Regions from separate parts of the Shewanella submarina genome, predicted to be linked through region 2. Evidence: predicted binding sites of a transcription regulator. Region 2 holds the regulator's gene; the other holds the start of a gene.
The links. Region 2 encodes MetJ, which represses methionine synthesis genes. Its sites were predicted from a motif close to TAGACGTCTAGACGTCTA; they were not measured.
Positions count from the first base shown of each region.

Region 1: the regulator MetJ is predicted to act here: its motif matches at 2,540-2,557, upstream of msrA (peptide-methionine (S)-S-oxide reductase MsrA).

Region 1 covers NZ_JBHRTD010000017.1:541,666-549,584, reverse strand. The annotation lists gene seqA (replication initiation negative regulator SeqA) at 1-234, shown strand, start outside; gene pgm (phosphoglucomutase (alpha-D-glucose-1,6-bisphosphate-dependent)) at 254-1,921, shown strand; gene msrA (peptide-methionine (S)-S-oxide reductase MsrA) at 2,032-2,514, opposite strand; gene astE (succinylglutamate desuccinylase) at 2,752-3,798, shown strand; gene ACFOE0_RS16340 (thiamine pyrophosphate-dependent dehydrogenase E1 component subunit alpha) at 3,963-5,150, shown strand; gene ACFOE0_RS16335 (alpha-ketoacid dehydrogenase subunit beta) at 5,154-6,131, shown strand; gene ACFOE0_RS16330 (dihydrolipoyllysine-residue acetyltransferase) at 6,143-7,687, shown strand; gene nadA (quinolinate synthase NadA) at 7,883-7,919, shown strand, end outside.
Region 2 covers NZ_JBHRTD010000018.1:191,834-199,752, reverse strand. The annotation lists gene ACFOE0_RS17990 (bifunctional aspartate kinase/homoserine dehydrogenase II) at 1-2,186, opposite strand, end outside; gene metB (cystathionine gamma-synthase) at 2,190-3,353, opposite strand; gene metJ (met regulon transcriptional regulator MetJ) at 3,565-3,879, shown strand; gene ACFOE0_RS17975 (hypothetical protein) at 3,964-4,764, opposite strand; gene ACFOE0_RS17970 (response regulator transcription factor) at 4,848-5,381, opposite strand; gene ACFOE0_RS17965 (sensor histidine kinase) at 5,378-6,631, opposite strand; gene ACFOE0_RS17960 (alkaline phosphatase family protein) at 6,770-7,919, shown strand, end outside.

The sequences.
Region 1 (7,919 bases), on a different contig from region 2:
AACGGTTTCGATAAAGTGTTGCAGGTTCAGGGGCGTGATCGTCTCTATTTTGCAACGTCCAAAGACGCGCTGCTTAATGCCAGCAAATCAGCCAATCCAAAAGAGATCGGCAACAGTGGCTACTGGGTAACCACCAACAACAATACTGCCAAAAAGCGCAATATTCTCAGTGAAGTACTAGAGCAGTTTGGTGCATCTGAAATCCAGGCCAGCAAGCTGGCAGAACGTGTTTAGTTAATAGTGGAGTCAAAGTTTGGCCAGTCATAAGAGGGCGGGTAAGCCTGCGCTGCAATCCGATTTAACCAATATTCCCAAGCTGATCAGTCAATATTTCCGTCTGGTTCCGGACATGACCAAGGCGGCCCAAAGGGTGACCTTCGGCACATCCGGTCACAGAGGCTGCGCAGCAGACTCAAGCTTCAATGAGTCGCACATTATGGCCATTACTCAGGCCGTGGTGGATTACCGCAAATTGAAAGGAATAGACGGTGGTTTGGTGTTGGGCATGGATACCCACGCTCTGTCTCAGGCGGCTTATATTACGGCTATCGAAGTATTGGTTGCCAATCAGGTGACTGTGATTGCTCAGTTGGACGATGCTTATGTGCCTACCCCTGTGGTCAGCCAGTATCTGGTGGCCGCCAACCGGGGTAAGCACAGCTCTGACAAAGGCCTGCTGGATGGCTTGATTATTACTCCCTCCCATAACCCTCCACGGGACGGCGGTATTAAGTACAACCCACCTCACGGTGGACCGGCTGAAGGTGAGATTACCTCCTGGGTTGAGCAGCGTGCCAATGAATACCTTGAAGCTCAACTTGAAGGTGTAAAACGTGCCAACATAGAGGTGGCGTTAACCACAGGTTATGTTAAACATGTCGACCTGTATGCTCCCTATATCGATGCCCTGGAAAAGGTGATCGATATGAAAGCTATCGCTGATGCGGGTATCAAAATTGGTGTCGATCCACTCGGCGGATCAGGTATCTATTACTGGGATAAAATTGCCCAGCGCTATGGTCTTAATATCACTGTACTGAATGACAAGGTGGACCCGGCGTTTGGTTTTATGACGCTGGATAAGGATGGCAAGATCCGCATGGATTGCTCATCACCCTTTGCCATGGCAGGACTGTTGGCCCATGCCGACAAATTTGATCTCTGCCTGGGGAATGATCCTGACTTTGATCGTCATGGCATCGTTTGTCCTGCACGAGGCGATGTGAAGGGGGGCTTGATGAACCCCAACCATTTCCTCGCGGTGGCTATCGATTATCTGGTTACCCACAGACCGCAATGGGCAGCGGACAAAGCGATTGGTAAGACGCTGGTGTCCAGCGCCATGATAGATCGTATTTGTGCATCCCACGGCAAAACTCTGATGGAAGTCCCGGTTGGCTTTAAGTGGTTTGTCGATGGTCTGGCAGATCAGTCAATTGCCTTTGGTGGTGAAGAGAGCGCCGGCGCCGCATTTCTGCAACTGGATGGTCAAACCTGGTGTACTGATAAAGACGGTTTCATTCTGTGTTTGTTGGCTGCAGAGATCCTGGCTGTGACAGGTAAAAACCCTGCGGAGCATTATCAGAGACTGACCGAACAATTCGGTACCAGTTTTTATACCCGAATTGACAGTCCTATCAGCGCTGCCAAAAAAGCGAAGTTTTCCGCTCTTAATGCTGACTCACTGGATGCCACTGAGTTGGCCGGTGATAAGATCACTGCTGTACTCAGTCATGCCCCGGGTAATGGCGCTGCTATTGGCGGTTTAAAGGTAGTCACCGACAATGGCTGGTTTGCCGCCAGGCCATCGGGTACTGAAGCGCTGTTCAAGTTGTATGCAGAGAGCTTTGTCAGCGAAGCCCATTTAAAGCAGTTGCTGGCAGATGCCAAAGCCATGCTGGATGCTGCGCTGAAACGATAAGATGCCAGGGTTAGTTTAGTTGCCTGTGCCCGAATCTGGATTGACTGGTTAACCAGAAAAAGCCCGCATATCTGCGGGCTTTTTTATGGCGATATGATTGATGTAAGGAGTTAACCATAAAAGATATGACAGCTGGGCAGTTCGTTTTTGGCCAGGTAATTCTGATGGTAGGCTTCCGCTTCATGAAACCTGACGGCAGGGACTATCTCAGTCACTATCTGCTTAAGACCCCAACGTTCGCTTTTTATCAACGCCAGTTTTGATGCTTCGGCCTGCTGCTTTTGAATCCTGTCGTGGAAAAAGATGGTGCTGCGATACTGACTGCCGATATCCCCACCTTGTTGATTCAGGGTAGTGGGGTTGTGATTTTGCCAAAACACCGTCAGCAGTGTCTCAAAACTAACCCTTTCTTCGTCGTACTCTACCTGAACAACCTCCGCATGCCCGGTCGTCCCTGACTTTACACTTTGATAGTCGGTGTACTTGTCATTGCCGCCCATATAGCCACAGGTCACGTCTGTCACGCCTTCAATCTGACGAAAGAAATGTTCAACGCCCCAGAAACAGCCTGCGCCAAAAGTTGCCTGTGCCATATTTGCTCTCCATAAAATAAACGTAAAGACGTTTAGCCGTCCATACGTCTTATGTTGTTTCAAACTTGATTGGGTTGCAAGGGGCTGGAATGAAGTTTTTGTTTGAATAGATTGTGTCAATTGCTAAGGCTCTGACTTGATGATGAAAAATCTGTGTTATGATTGCCTGCAATCACTGGTAATCGGCAAATTAAATTTTGCGATACAGGGAAACACAAAAATAACAAGGAGCTATTAATGCTAAAAACCCTGATGACTTCAAAGGATTTTCTGGCTCTGACCCTGGCACATCCCGATGGACTGGCAAAACCAGAATCCATGGTGCTTGGTGACCATACCCGAGTCGAAATACAGGACACAGGGATTCTGGTTTTTGAACCACTGAATCCGGGAAATAAAGATATTGTGCTCTCTTCCGGTGTACACGGTAATGAGACAGCTCCTATTGAGCTTTGTAACGGCCTGATTAAACGATTGCTGAACCAGGAGATACGTACCAGCCACAGAGTCATGTTCCTGTTTGGAAATCCTCATGCCATGTTCAACGGCACCCGTATCGTTGATGAGAACCTTAATCGTCTGTTCAGTGGAGAGCATTCCCGGGGCGAAGGCCTGACAAACCCAGAGCGCCACAGAGCCAAAAGACTGGAGCAGGCGGTAGACGGCTTCTTCAGCGCCGAACCTTCCGGTGAGCCAGAGCCAAGACAGAGAATTCACTATGACCTTCATACCGCTATCCGTGGTGCCAAGTATGAGAAGTTTGCTATCTACCCATACCGCCATGGTCGCCCTTACAGTGCCGAGCAGTTACGATTCCTCGATGCGGCGGGTGTAAACTGCGTCTTGTTCCACCACGAGCCCACCACGACTTTCAGCTACTTTTCTGCCAACGGCTATGGTGCTGACGCTTTCACCATCGAGCTGGGTAAAGTGTTCCCTATGGGACAAAACGATATGACCCGCTTTATCGCCATGGACCAAATGCTCACAGACCTGATCACCGGCAAGCCCCTTGAGATGCCGGCCTATAACCCTAAGCGACTGCATCTGTACCGGGTCAGTCGTTCCATCGTTAAGGAAACTGAAGACTTTGAGTTTACCTTCGCCAATGACGTGGAAAACTTCACCAGCTTCAGTAAAGGTGTGGTGTTGGCGCGGGATGGCGGCCAGGATGTTGTTGTTGAAGAGAGCAGGGAAGCTATTGTTTTTCCTAATGCCAAAGTGCCGATCGGCCAGCGAACCCTGCTGTGTCTGGTACAGGTGGATGAGCCCGACGTAATGTAAAGCAATTTATACAAGCCATGCAGGGGCAGGATCTGCATTGCCCAAGTGTAAAAGTTGCTGGCTAGCTTACGTTAACGTAATGTTCTGATTGCGTATCGAAATCACAGCGAGCAGTGTCGGGAAGGGGAGATTTCCCGCCTGCTCTGGATAATAAAGAGCAAAATATGAGCAACGCAACACAAAAAGACGAGCGTCAGACTCTGGTGCATCGTGTCAACTTTATTGAAGGCAATGCGCTGTCAATTCCCATTCTTAAGATACTGCAGGCCGATGGAACGACCTACGAAGGCGCTATAGAGCCAACTATCGATCAGCAGTTAGCTTTGAAAATTTATGATACCTGTGTGTTCACCCGTGTGCTGGATGAGCGTATGTTGGGTGCCCAACGTCAGGGCCGTATCAGTTTTTATATGACCTGTACCGGTGAAGAGGCGGCAGTGATAGGCAGTGCCGCTGGTCTGGACCAGGAAGACGTTATCCTGGCTCAATACCGGGAGCATGCAGCGCTGCGTTATCGTGGTTTCACCACTGAGCAATTTATGAACCAGATGTTCAGCAACGCGCTGGATCTGGGTAAAGGCAGACAGATGCCCATTCACTATGGCTGCGCTGACCTTCACTACCAAACTATCTCTTCTCCTCTGGCCACCCAGATCCCACAGGCAACAGGTGTTGGTTACAGCCTGAAAATGCAGGGTAAGCGTAATGTCGCAATCTGCTATTTCGGTGAAGGTGCCGCCTCGGAAGGTGATTTCCATGCCGGCCTGAACATGGCCGCAGTGCACAAAGCCCCGGTTATATTTTTCTGTCGCAATAATGGTTACGCCATTTCCACTCCAACAGAAGAGCAGTTTGCCGGTGACGGTATCGCCAGCCGTGGTGTGGGTTACGGCATGCATACGATTCGCATCGACGGTAACGATATGCTGGCGGTATTGGCCGCCACTCAGCAGGCCAGGGCATACGCACTTGAGCATAAGGCGCCGGTACTGATTGAAGCTATGACCTACCGTCTTGGCGCTCACTCCTCTTCAGACGATCCATCCGGATATCGCTCTAAAGAGGAAGAAGCCAAATGGCGTGAACATGACCCGGTTCAAAGGTTCAAGCTATGGCTGATCAATAAAGGGTGGCTGAAAGAGGCAGATGATGCCGCTCTTTATGAAAAGTACCGTCAGGAAGTCCTGGATCAGGTAAAAGTCTCAGAAAAGATCCCTTGTCCGTCGCTGGATGAGTTGATTGAAGATGTATTGGATACACCAACGCCTGCGCTGAAACAGCAATTGGCTGAATTAAAGGCACATATTAAGAAGTATCCAAAAGCCTATCCAAAGACGTCAGGGAGAGACTGAGTTATGCCAAAGATGAATATGTTGCAGGCCATTAACGAGGCCCTGACCATTGCCATGGAAACCGATGAGCGCATGCTGGTATTCGGTGAAGACGTTGGTCACTTTGGTGGAGTATTCCGCGCGACGTCAGGTCTGCAGGACAAGTTTGGAAGAGAAAGATGTTTTAACACGCCTCTGACCGAGCAGGGGATCGCCGGATTTGCCAATGGTCTGGCTTCCAATGGTATGACGCCAGTGGCTGAAATACAGTTTGCTGACTATATCTTCCCGGCTTTCGACCAGATTGTGAATGAATCAGCAAAGTTCAGATACCGCAGTGGTAATGAGTTTGACGTCGGTGGATTAACCTTCCGTACCCCCTATGGCGGTGGTATTGCGGGTGGACACTACCACTCTCAATCTCCCGAAGCTTACTTTACCGGTACACCTGGACTGAAAGTGGTGGTTCCACGCAATCCTCACCAGGCCAAAGGTCTGCTGTTGGCCTCTATCCGAGATAAAAACCCTGTGGTGTTCTTCGAACCCAAACGTCTCTATCGTGCATCAGTGGGCGAAGTCCCTGAGGGTGATTATGAGATTGAACTGGGTAAGGCCGAGGTTGTGGCTCAGGGCAGTGATATCACTCTGCTGGGCTGGGGCGCTCAAATGGAGATCCTTGAACAAGCTGCTGAAATGGCTGCCAAGGAAAATATCTCCTGTGAAGTGATTGATCTTCGCAGTCTGGCACCATGGGATGTTGACACTGTGGCTGAATCGGTACGTAAAACCGGTCGCCTGCTGGTTAACCATGAGGCGCCTTTGACCGGTGGTTTCGCCGGTGAAATCGCCGCCACCATACAGCAGGAGTGCTTCCTTTATCTGGAAGCGCCTATTGCCCGCGTATGTGGCTTGGATACCCCTTATCCGCTGTGCCATGAAAAAGAATATATGCCAGATGCGCTTAAGACCTTTGAAGCCATCAAGGCCACAATGAACTACTAGGAGCCCCGGCAATGATTAAGGATTTTATTTTGCCGGATATCGGCGAAGGTGTCGTTGAGTGTGAACTGGTCGAATGGCTGGTGAACGAAGGCGATGTCGTGACTGAAGATCAGCCTATCGCTGATGTGATGACAGATAAGGCCCTGGTGCAAATTCCCGCCCCTTATAATGGCAAAATCACCAAGCTGCATTATGCCAAGGGAGAGATTGCCAAGGTTCATGCGCCGCTTTACAGCATTGAGATTGACGGTGAGGGTGAAGAGGTGGTTGAAGCGACACCCGAGCCTGCAGCTCAGGAAAAGCCTGTGGCTTCCAGTACCGCATCTTTTGTGGTGGAAGACTTCCTGCTGCCGGATATCGGTGAAGGTATTGTCGAGTGTGAGCTGGTCGAGTGGCTGGTCAATGAAGGCGATCATGTACTGGAAGATCAGGCTATCGCAGATGTGATGACAGATAAGGCCCTGGTTCAGATCCCGGCAATCAAAGCGGGCAAGATTGCCAAGCTGTATTATCGCAAGGGACAGTTGGCAAAAGTTCATGAACCTCTGTTCGCCATCGAGGTTGCCGTGGACAGCGCCAGTGCTGCAGTCACCCCTGAAGCTGCAGAAGCCGGTAATGCGGCTACAGCCCCCAGCGACATTGCGCCAAGTCGCCGTCCAGGCAAGGCTCTGGCAAGTCCTGCGGTAAGACGTCTTGCGCGTTCCCATGACCTGGATTTAAGCCTGGTTCCTGGCTCAGGTAAAAATGGCCGTGTCTACAAAGAGGACGTGCAGCGATATCTGAGCGGCGATAAGCCTGCAGCCGTCAAGGCAGAAGCTACAGCGCCTGTGGCCAGTACAGCAACATCTTCTGCTGACAGGGTAGAGCCTATCAAAGGGGTTAAGGCTGTTATGGCCCGTGCCATGCAGGAGTCTGTATCCACCATTCCTCACTTTACCTATTGTGAAGAGCTGGATATAACAGAGCTGATGGCACTGCGGGCCCAGATGAAGCAGAAATATGGTACAGACGAGCTGAAAGTGACCATGATGCCTTTCTTTATGAAAGCCATGTCGCTTGCCCTTAACGAGTTCCCTTTGCTTAACAGTCAGGTCAATGCCGATTGTACTGAGCTGACCTATAAGGGCAGTCATAACATAGGTATGGCGGTGGACTCCAAGGTTGGTTTGCTGGTGCCCAATATCAAAGATGTTCAGGCCAAGTCGATTTTGGATGTTGCGGCGGAGATTACCCGTTTGACCAAAGATGCCCGCAGCGGCAGGGTGCAACCGGCAGATCTTAAAGGTGGCACCATCTCTATCTCCAATATTGGCGCTCTGGGCGGTACTGTGGCAACGCCCATTATCAATAAGCCGGAAGTGGCGATTGTGGCCTTGGGTAAAGTACAAAGCCTGCCCAGATTCAATGAGAAAGGTGAGGTAGAAGCCCGTCAGATTATGCAGGTGAGCTGGTCCGGCGACCACAGAGTGATTGATGGTGGCACCATTGCCCGCTTCTGTAACCTGTGGAAGCAGTATCTTGAGTCCCCTCAGGATATGCTGATGGCGATGCGATAAGCCTTGTCGGCGACCAAAAAAAGAGCACTCAGGTGCTCTTTTTTAATTTAATGCAAACCGAAAATTTGTTATGGGGCAGGGTATTGAGTTCCGTCTTTATAACATTAGGGGTAACTTGTTGAAGATCACAGAATTGTGGGGGCAGAAGGATTTACGTATACTTACCGAACGTTTTGATCCTTTTGCAGTTTTAACATGGAAGCCCAGGTCCCAGTTTATACCCCAGTTGAAT
Region 2 (7,919 bases):
TTGCCATCCTGCTGATCCAGCTGAGCCACGTAACGGATGACCTTACCTTCAGCTTTGGCCTCGTCCAGTGCTTCCGCCAGAGGCTGATCCAGCTCATCAATACGACCCAGGAACTCATCCAGAGACACCTGCGCCAGATTGTCCGGCACCAGAGAGTCCAGCTCGATATCCTCCAGTTCCAGTTCAAGGCCAATCTCCCGGGCCAGAATAAGCAGTTTACGCTGCATATCCCGACCTGAAAGATCATCCCTTGGATCCGGCTCGGTAATACCCAGGCCTTTGGCTTCCAGCACCAGCTCACCAAACGGTTTACTGCCATCGTATTGCTCAAACAGCCAGCACAGGGTTCCGGAGAAGATACCGCCAATAGCCTCTACTCTGTCGCCACTGTTATGCAGATCATTCAGTGCATGCTGTACCGGTAGCCCCGCACCACAGCTGGCGTTGTAGCGCCAGAACAGACGACGGAATCCCAACTGACGCTTAAGGTCACGATAGAAAGCCAATGGTCCTGAACCAGCCAGCTTATTAGCGCTGACCATATGGATACCACGGGCAAAAAACTCTGGATAATGCAGAGTCAGCCCCGCACTGGCACTGATGTCCAACGCCACCAGCTCATCGCACTTAAGCGCTCCAAGCTGCTCAAATAACGCCGGATATCCCCAGGGCTGCGCGTTTTGCTCAAACGCCTGCTGCCAGTTATCGACATCTATGCCTTCATCAGAGATCAGCGCCTTACGTGAACTCAACAGCCCCAGCAGTTCAACACTGGCTTCCAACTCACTGTTCAACTGTTTTACCGAACGGCGGAACAGATCAACCCAGGCCTGACCAATATTGCCGGTTCCCAGTAACACCACTCCGATACGTTTGCGTGGCCCGGCGCAGCGACGATGGACTTTCTGGGTCAACAGATTTACCGCTTTTCTGGGCACCAGGGTAACCAGACTCAGTCTGTCCTGATAAACAGGCAAAGTGCCTCTGGAAAGCAGACGGGCAAAGCTGCGACGATAAAGGTTGGCACCACTGCTCACCAGGGCCACCAGCCCGTAATCTTCAGACACTTTGACCTGCTGAACCGCAAAGCTGTCAGACAAACCGGTCAACAGGCTCATGGCCTGCTCAGCCAACTCATGGGTGTAGGCCAGAGACAAGGCATCCTGTCCCTGTTTCCAGTTGGCCAGCGGCGTTACGCCCTGGTTGCTCAACTCATTCAGCAATTCATCTGCACTGCCCGATAGTTTTAAGGAGATAAGCACGACCTGGGGCAGATTGGTAACCACTGGCGCACTGGCCGATGAGGACTGAGGCGCTATCAGGGTAAAGTCGGTGTGAGAGGCATAACTGGAGCGCACCGCCAGACTGACATCGGCATCAAACAAAGGCTGCAGAGTGCGGCTGTGCAGTACAGGCGAGCCCAGACGTGCCAGCCTGTCAGCCTCTTCCAGTGACAGGCTGGAAAGCAAAGTGGCATCATTAATCTTATTGGGGTCGGCGTTAAACACCCCTTCAACATCGGTCCAGATGGTACAGCGTTCAATGCCCGCCAGCGCAGCAATTAAAGTCGCACTGAAGTCAGAACCATTGCGTCCCAGCAGCAAGGTATCACCCACTTCATTGGCACAGATAAAACCTGTGATCACCAGGCGCTCATTGGCGTGATTGACAAGACAAGCCTGAATACGGCTGCGGGATTCCTCTTTGCGGATCTGCGGTACAGCGCCTTCATCGGCGACCAACAAACTGGTGGCATCCACATGACTGGCAGCGACACCCTGCTCTCTCAGCAAAGCCGCCAGCAAACGGGCTGACCAGCGCTCGCCAAAGCTGACCAGTTGATTAACTTCATAGGTATTACGCACCTCAAGCCCAAGCAGGCTGATAAGCTGTGCCTTATCTGTGGAGAGTCGCTCTCTCAGATCTCTGGCAGTATCACTGGACAAGAGTTGTTCAATCAGGTTTTGCTGATAGCTGATCAGCACCTGCAATTCCTCTTGCCATAACTGATTACTGTCTGTCAGCTCCAGTAGCTTGTAGAGGAAGTTAGTGGTTTTACCGGCCGCTGATACCACTACGAGATCATCGCTGTGGCCATGGGTCAGCAGAATATGGGCAACGCGACGATAGCAATCCGCATCTGCCAGACTTGAACCACCAAATTTATGTAAGTGACTGGGTGCCATCGATTATCTCCCTGCTGCGACTGCTGCCAAACCTGCCTGAATATCCGCCAGCAGGTCTTCACCATCTTCTATGCCCACCGACAGGCGGATCAAGGTATCTTTCACGCCCGCTTCCAGTCTCGCCTCCGGCTCCATGGCTCTGTGGGTCATGGTAGCAGGCACAGCTACCAGGCTCTCTACACCGCCAAGGCTTTCAGCCAAAGAGAACAGCTTAAGCTGATTCAGAAAGGCTTCCACTTCTCCGGCGCCGCCCTTGAGTTCAAAACTCACCATGGCACCAAACCCTTGCTGCTGAGCTTTGGCAATCTCATGACCCGGGTGATCAGTCAGTCCGGGGTAATACACCCTGGCCACCACATCACTGGCACACAGGGCATCAACTATCAGCTGGGCATTGCGCTGATGTTCTTTAATCCGCACCGCCAGGGTTCTCACCCCGCGCAGCGTTAAATAGGCATCCATCGCGCCACCGGTTAACCCCAGTGTATTGGCCCACCATACCAAGTCTTCGCCCAGTTGTGGGTCTTTGGCCACAACTGCGCCACCCACGACATCGCTGTGGCCATTGATATATTTGGTGGTGGAGTGAATCACTATATCAGCGCCCAGAGTCAGGGGCTGCTGCAATACCGGAGAAAGGAAGGTGTTATCAACGGCGACTTTGGCGCCAACCGCTCTGGCCTGCTCGCATATGGCTTTAACATCCACAACGCGCAGCAATGGGTTGGATGGGGTTTCCAGCCAGATAAGGGCTGGCTTCTGAGCTATGGCAGACGCCAGTGCATCGGCATCTGTCTGGTCGACAACCAGCAGTTTAAACTGACCTTTTTTGGCCAGGTTGGTAAACAGACGATAACTGCCACCGTAACAGTCATGGGGAACCACCAGTAGATCGTCCTGACCAAGCAGGTTGACCACCAGAGTAATAGCCGCCATACCTGTACTGGTAATCACACCTGTACTGCCCTGCTCCAATGCCGCCAGCGTTTCCCCCAGCACATTTCGGGTAGGGTTGCCGGAGCGGCTGTAATCGAACTCTCTGGGATTGGTATAGCCATCAAAACTGTAATTGGTAGACAGATAGATGGGAGGTACTACGGCCCCGTATTGGGTATCGCTCTCAATTCCTTGCCTGACTGCTTCTGTGGCTACACGACGCTGGGTCATCACTCGCTCCTGCTGGTTTACCTGGCATACTGGATGTCTGGACGTCTAAATTACCCTATTTATTACTTTATGGTCAACAGCCATAAAGCCATTTAGACGTCCAAACATAAAGAATTCTATTTGCATTCATCCCGTTTTCACCGCAATAATTTGACTGTAAAAAGTAAGTGTTTAAAATCAGCAGCGAATTACAGAATCAACAGGTGAGTCAATGACTGAGTGGAACGGCGACTATATCAGCCCCTATGCTGAGCACGGCAAGAAGAATGAACAGGTGAAAAAGATCACTGTATCCATTCCCCTGTCAGTGCTGAAAATATTGACTGATGAGCGCACCCGCCGCCAGGTGAACAACCTGCGTCATGCGACCAACAGTGAACTTTTGTGTGAAGCTTTCCTGCACGCATACACTGGCCAGCCGCTGCCGCATGATGAAGATCTGTCCAAAGACAGACCCGACAGCATCCCTTCTGACGCCAAAAAGCTCATGACTGAAATGGGCATTGAGTGGGAAGAGCTGGAATAAGCCAACTCCTCAAGTGAGTGCCAAAAGCATTACTTGCAACACACCCGGTATGTCCGGGTGTTGTCGTATCTGAGCATAAAGAGTTTAAAAACTGACTGAAGTCCGGAAGATAGCTTCCAGTGCCTGCTCCTGGGTCATGGTCCCGGTAAAATCAAGCAGCACTCTGTCACTCAGCTCAAATCCGGTTCCCAACAAAAACTGGTTCTCTTTATTGGCCGTGTCCTGACGGTACCCCAGGCTCAAGGACCAGCCATTCACAGGCACCAATTCACCACTTAACTGCCAGTAGCGACTGCCGCGCCAGCGCCACTCCTGAGTAATACCATTGCTCCAGTGAGAATCAGGCAAAATCCCCACCAGGTTGTGGCCGCTGATCTCCAGTGCGAAAGCATCAAGCGGCCTGACTGTCATACCCAGGCCCATACCAGCACCCGACTCTGTCTGACCGTCCCAGCCCATCCCTGCGGGAGTGAGTGGCAAATTACGCTGCCAATAGTTGGAGGTCACATCCAGACTCAGTGGGTTTTCCCCCTGCAGTGACCAAAGCCCCATAGACATGCTCAGCTCACTCATATCAAAGGAGCTGGCAACCGGGAATACGCCAATACCTCCGAACTTATCGCCCAGAGAGGAGATTGAGGGTTGATTACCTATCAGATGACGGTAACTGCTGGAGAATAGCTGAAAGTCCAGCTCTGCGGGCAGAGGCTGGGCAATCTGAGTCACCTCTGTCTCCAGAGTTTCAACACTGGACTCGGCCGGAGCACGGCTGATATCGATACTCTCGCCGTCGGCGATGAAGTCTGGCGAGGTGCTGATATCAGGCTCTGCGGACAGTGGGACTGACAGCAGAGCAGCGGGTAAATACAGTAACTTGTTGCGCAAGCTCCACCTCCTTTTGTCCTGTGCACCGAGTCTTGAATTTAAAGCTTAGCCTGATTCCTTTGGCGGGACTGTATTTTTAAGCATCAATCAGTCACAGGCTTTTTCATCAGTTTCCGCTGCAGTGTTCGCCTGTGCATACCCAATTGTCTGGCGGTCGCCGACACATTGCCCTGATTGGCCTGCAGCACCTGTTGCAGGTGCTCCCATTCCAGTCGTTTTGGATTCAGCGGAGCGTCCTCCTCCACCGTTTCCTGAGTTAGCTCAAACTCATCCGGCAGCAGCGCCGACAACAAAGTCTGAGTATCCACCGGCTTGGCAAGGTAGTTATCGGCCCCCGCCCGTATTGCTTCTACCGCGGTAGCAATACTGGCATAACCTGTCAGCAGAACCATGGTCACTTTAGGCAGCAAGTGTCGCAGAGGCGAAATCAGGCTCAGACCATTACTGAACTCAAGCTTCATATCCAGCAAAATATGGCTCGGCAGCAACTTGCGGGCCTGCAACAAAGCGTCGCTGGGATTGTCCACATGATGGCAGTCAAAGCCATGCTTACTCAGGCGGCGGCACAATACTCCGGCCAGCGCATGATCATCTTCAACAATCAAAATCCGCTTCATGCCGCCTCCGCTATCAGAGGCAGCCGAACCTCTGCGACGCTTCCACCCTCTGGATGGTTGCTCAGGGTCAAACATGCCCCAAGACGCTCAAAGCTGGCATGACTGAGCAACAGCGCCATACCCATCCCTTTGGGGCTGGAGATTAAACTTGAACCCAGTTGTGACATCAGCTCACTGTCGATGCCACCACCATAATCCCTGACCCGGACCAACAGTTCCTGCTCATGCCTTTCAAAGGTCACACTGACTTTGGCATCGCCTCTGGACTCCAAAGTCGATGCTGAGGCGTTCTCCACCAGCGCCATCAAAGCCGGAACCAGATTCATATCCATCAGCACTTTAGCGCTGGCGTCATCTGCTGACAAAGCCACCTGCCAATCAAGCTGGGTCGTAGGCATCAACAGCAGAATTTTCTGTCTCAGTTGGTGGGCCAGAGTTCCCGCTGAAGCCTGAGTCACATGCCCCTCACGAATTGAGCGGGTCGCTTCCCGCAGCTCATTGAGTGTGGCCTCACAACGACTTAATGCAGTATCCATCTCTGATAGGGCGACCGGGCAATTGGCTTCCTGAACCTCTTCCAGTAACAATCTCATGCTGGAAAGCGGCGTAGCCAACTGGTGGGCCATCTGAGCTGATGCAGTGCCCAGCGCCAGCAATTGCTCCTGCCGGAGTTGCGACTCACGTAAATAAGCCATCTGTGCATCCTGCTTGCGAATACGGCGGATCAGCAGCGCCACTGTGGTAGTAATCACCAGCGCAGTGAGCACAAAATTGAGCCACATGCCCAGATAGTGAGAGCTCATATCCATGCCGTGACCATGGTGCATCATGTCGCTGACAGGCAGCATCTTCATCATCAGGCTGTATACCAGGGTCGCAGCGACAGCCAGCACCCAGGGCGCCCACAACGGCAAGGTAACTGCGGCCAGCACGATGGGAATTAACAGCAGAGTGACAAAGGCGTTGGTGGCACCACCGGAGAAGGCAAGCCACAAACCCCAGAACAGAATATCCAGCAGTAGAGTAACAAACAGGCTGAGTTCGTGATGGGTCAGTCTGTGGCGCTGCCAAATCAGTAGCGTCAGGGTGACGCCTTCAGCCAGCATGACCCAGGTTAATGCCTCAACCTGCAGGCTCAAACCAAAGGTCTCTGCTCCGAACAATACCAACAGCAATTGCAGAGCGAAGCCCAGCAGGCGCAACAAGGCCAGTTGGTCCGCTTGATTGGTAAGAGGTTTTGTTGTTGTCATTATTTTGCTTCAGGGTTATCAGGGGCACAAATCAGCTCTATTCACGCTCAGCTTATGTGCACTTGTCCGTGACTCCAGTGTAAAAACTTTTCAATACCAAATCACTTGTTTACCCTTAGCTTATCTGTCATCTCCAACATGGATCACCAATTGAACATCGCTTCGCTTCCTTTGGTACTGGCTGGCCCGGTACTGCGTCATTGCGATAATAATCACTTCACACTCTGGTTTGTGACCAGCAGTCCGATGCAACAGCTAACCCTGACTCTGGGCGATAAAGCGTACCAGCTGGGCGAAGCGGATTTGCATTGTGTGCAGCTGGGTAGCAAAGCCTGGCAGTACCTGATCCAGCTGGAGCAGCAGCAATTGCTGCCCGTTAATCTTGAAGTGAGCTATCAACTGAATGACAGCGAACATGGCGATCTGTTTGGCCGCTTAAGCGGACTGACCTATGCCGGCAAGGCACACCCCAATCTGGTTGTGCAGCCCGATGTGCAGAACCTGATGCATGGATCCTGCCGCAACCCACACCACTTCAGCGCCGATGCCCTGGTCGCAGCAGATACCCGAATCGCAGGTGTGCAACCGCAAGAGCGCCCTTCATTGCTGATGATGACGGGTGATCAGGTGTATGTGGACGATATCTGCGGCCCTATGCTGTACGCCATCGGCAAAGTGATTCAGGCGCTTGGCCTGCCGACCGAGAGCTTTGAAGGGGCTGGGCTGAATAATTCCAACCAGATCAGTTACCAACCTGCGGCCATGTATCAGCGCCACAAACGCCTGCTGCCAAAAACTGAATATCCGGCCAAAACGCCGCTGTGGCACTGGTATATCAATCATCCGATTTTCACTACCGCCATGGGTGAAAATCACCTGGTGTGTCTGAGCGAAATCATCGCCCTGTATCTGTTGACCTGGTCGCCGGAGCTATGGGATCGAATTGATATCCCTAAAAATGTCAGCGGCCTCAGCCGCCCCAATCAGGCCAGATGGCAAAAAGAGTGGCAACATCTGCTGGAGTTCAAAAGCGGCCTGAGTCAGGTGCGTCGCCTGCTGGCTCATATTCCCACCTATATGATCTTTGACGATCATGATATTACCGATGACTGGAACCTCACCGCCAAGTGGGAAGAAGCCGCCTATGGTCACAGGTTTTCAAAACGCATCATAGGCAATGCACTGATTGGCTACACCCTGTTTCAGGGTCTTGGCAATCAACCCAAACGATTTGAGCAAGATATCCGCCCCTTACTGGATGATCTGCTCAATCAGCAGGGACACGCGC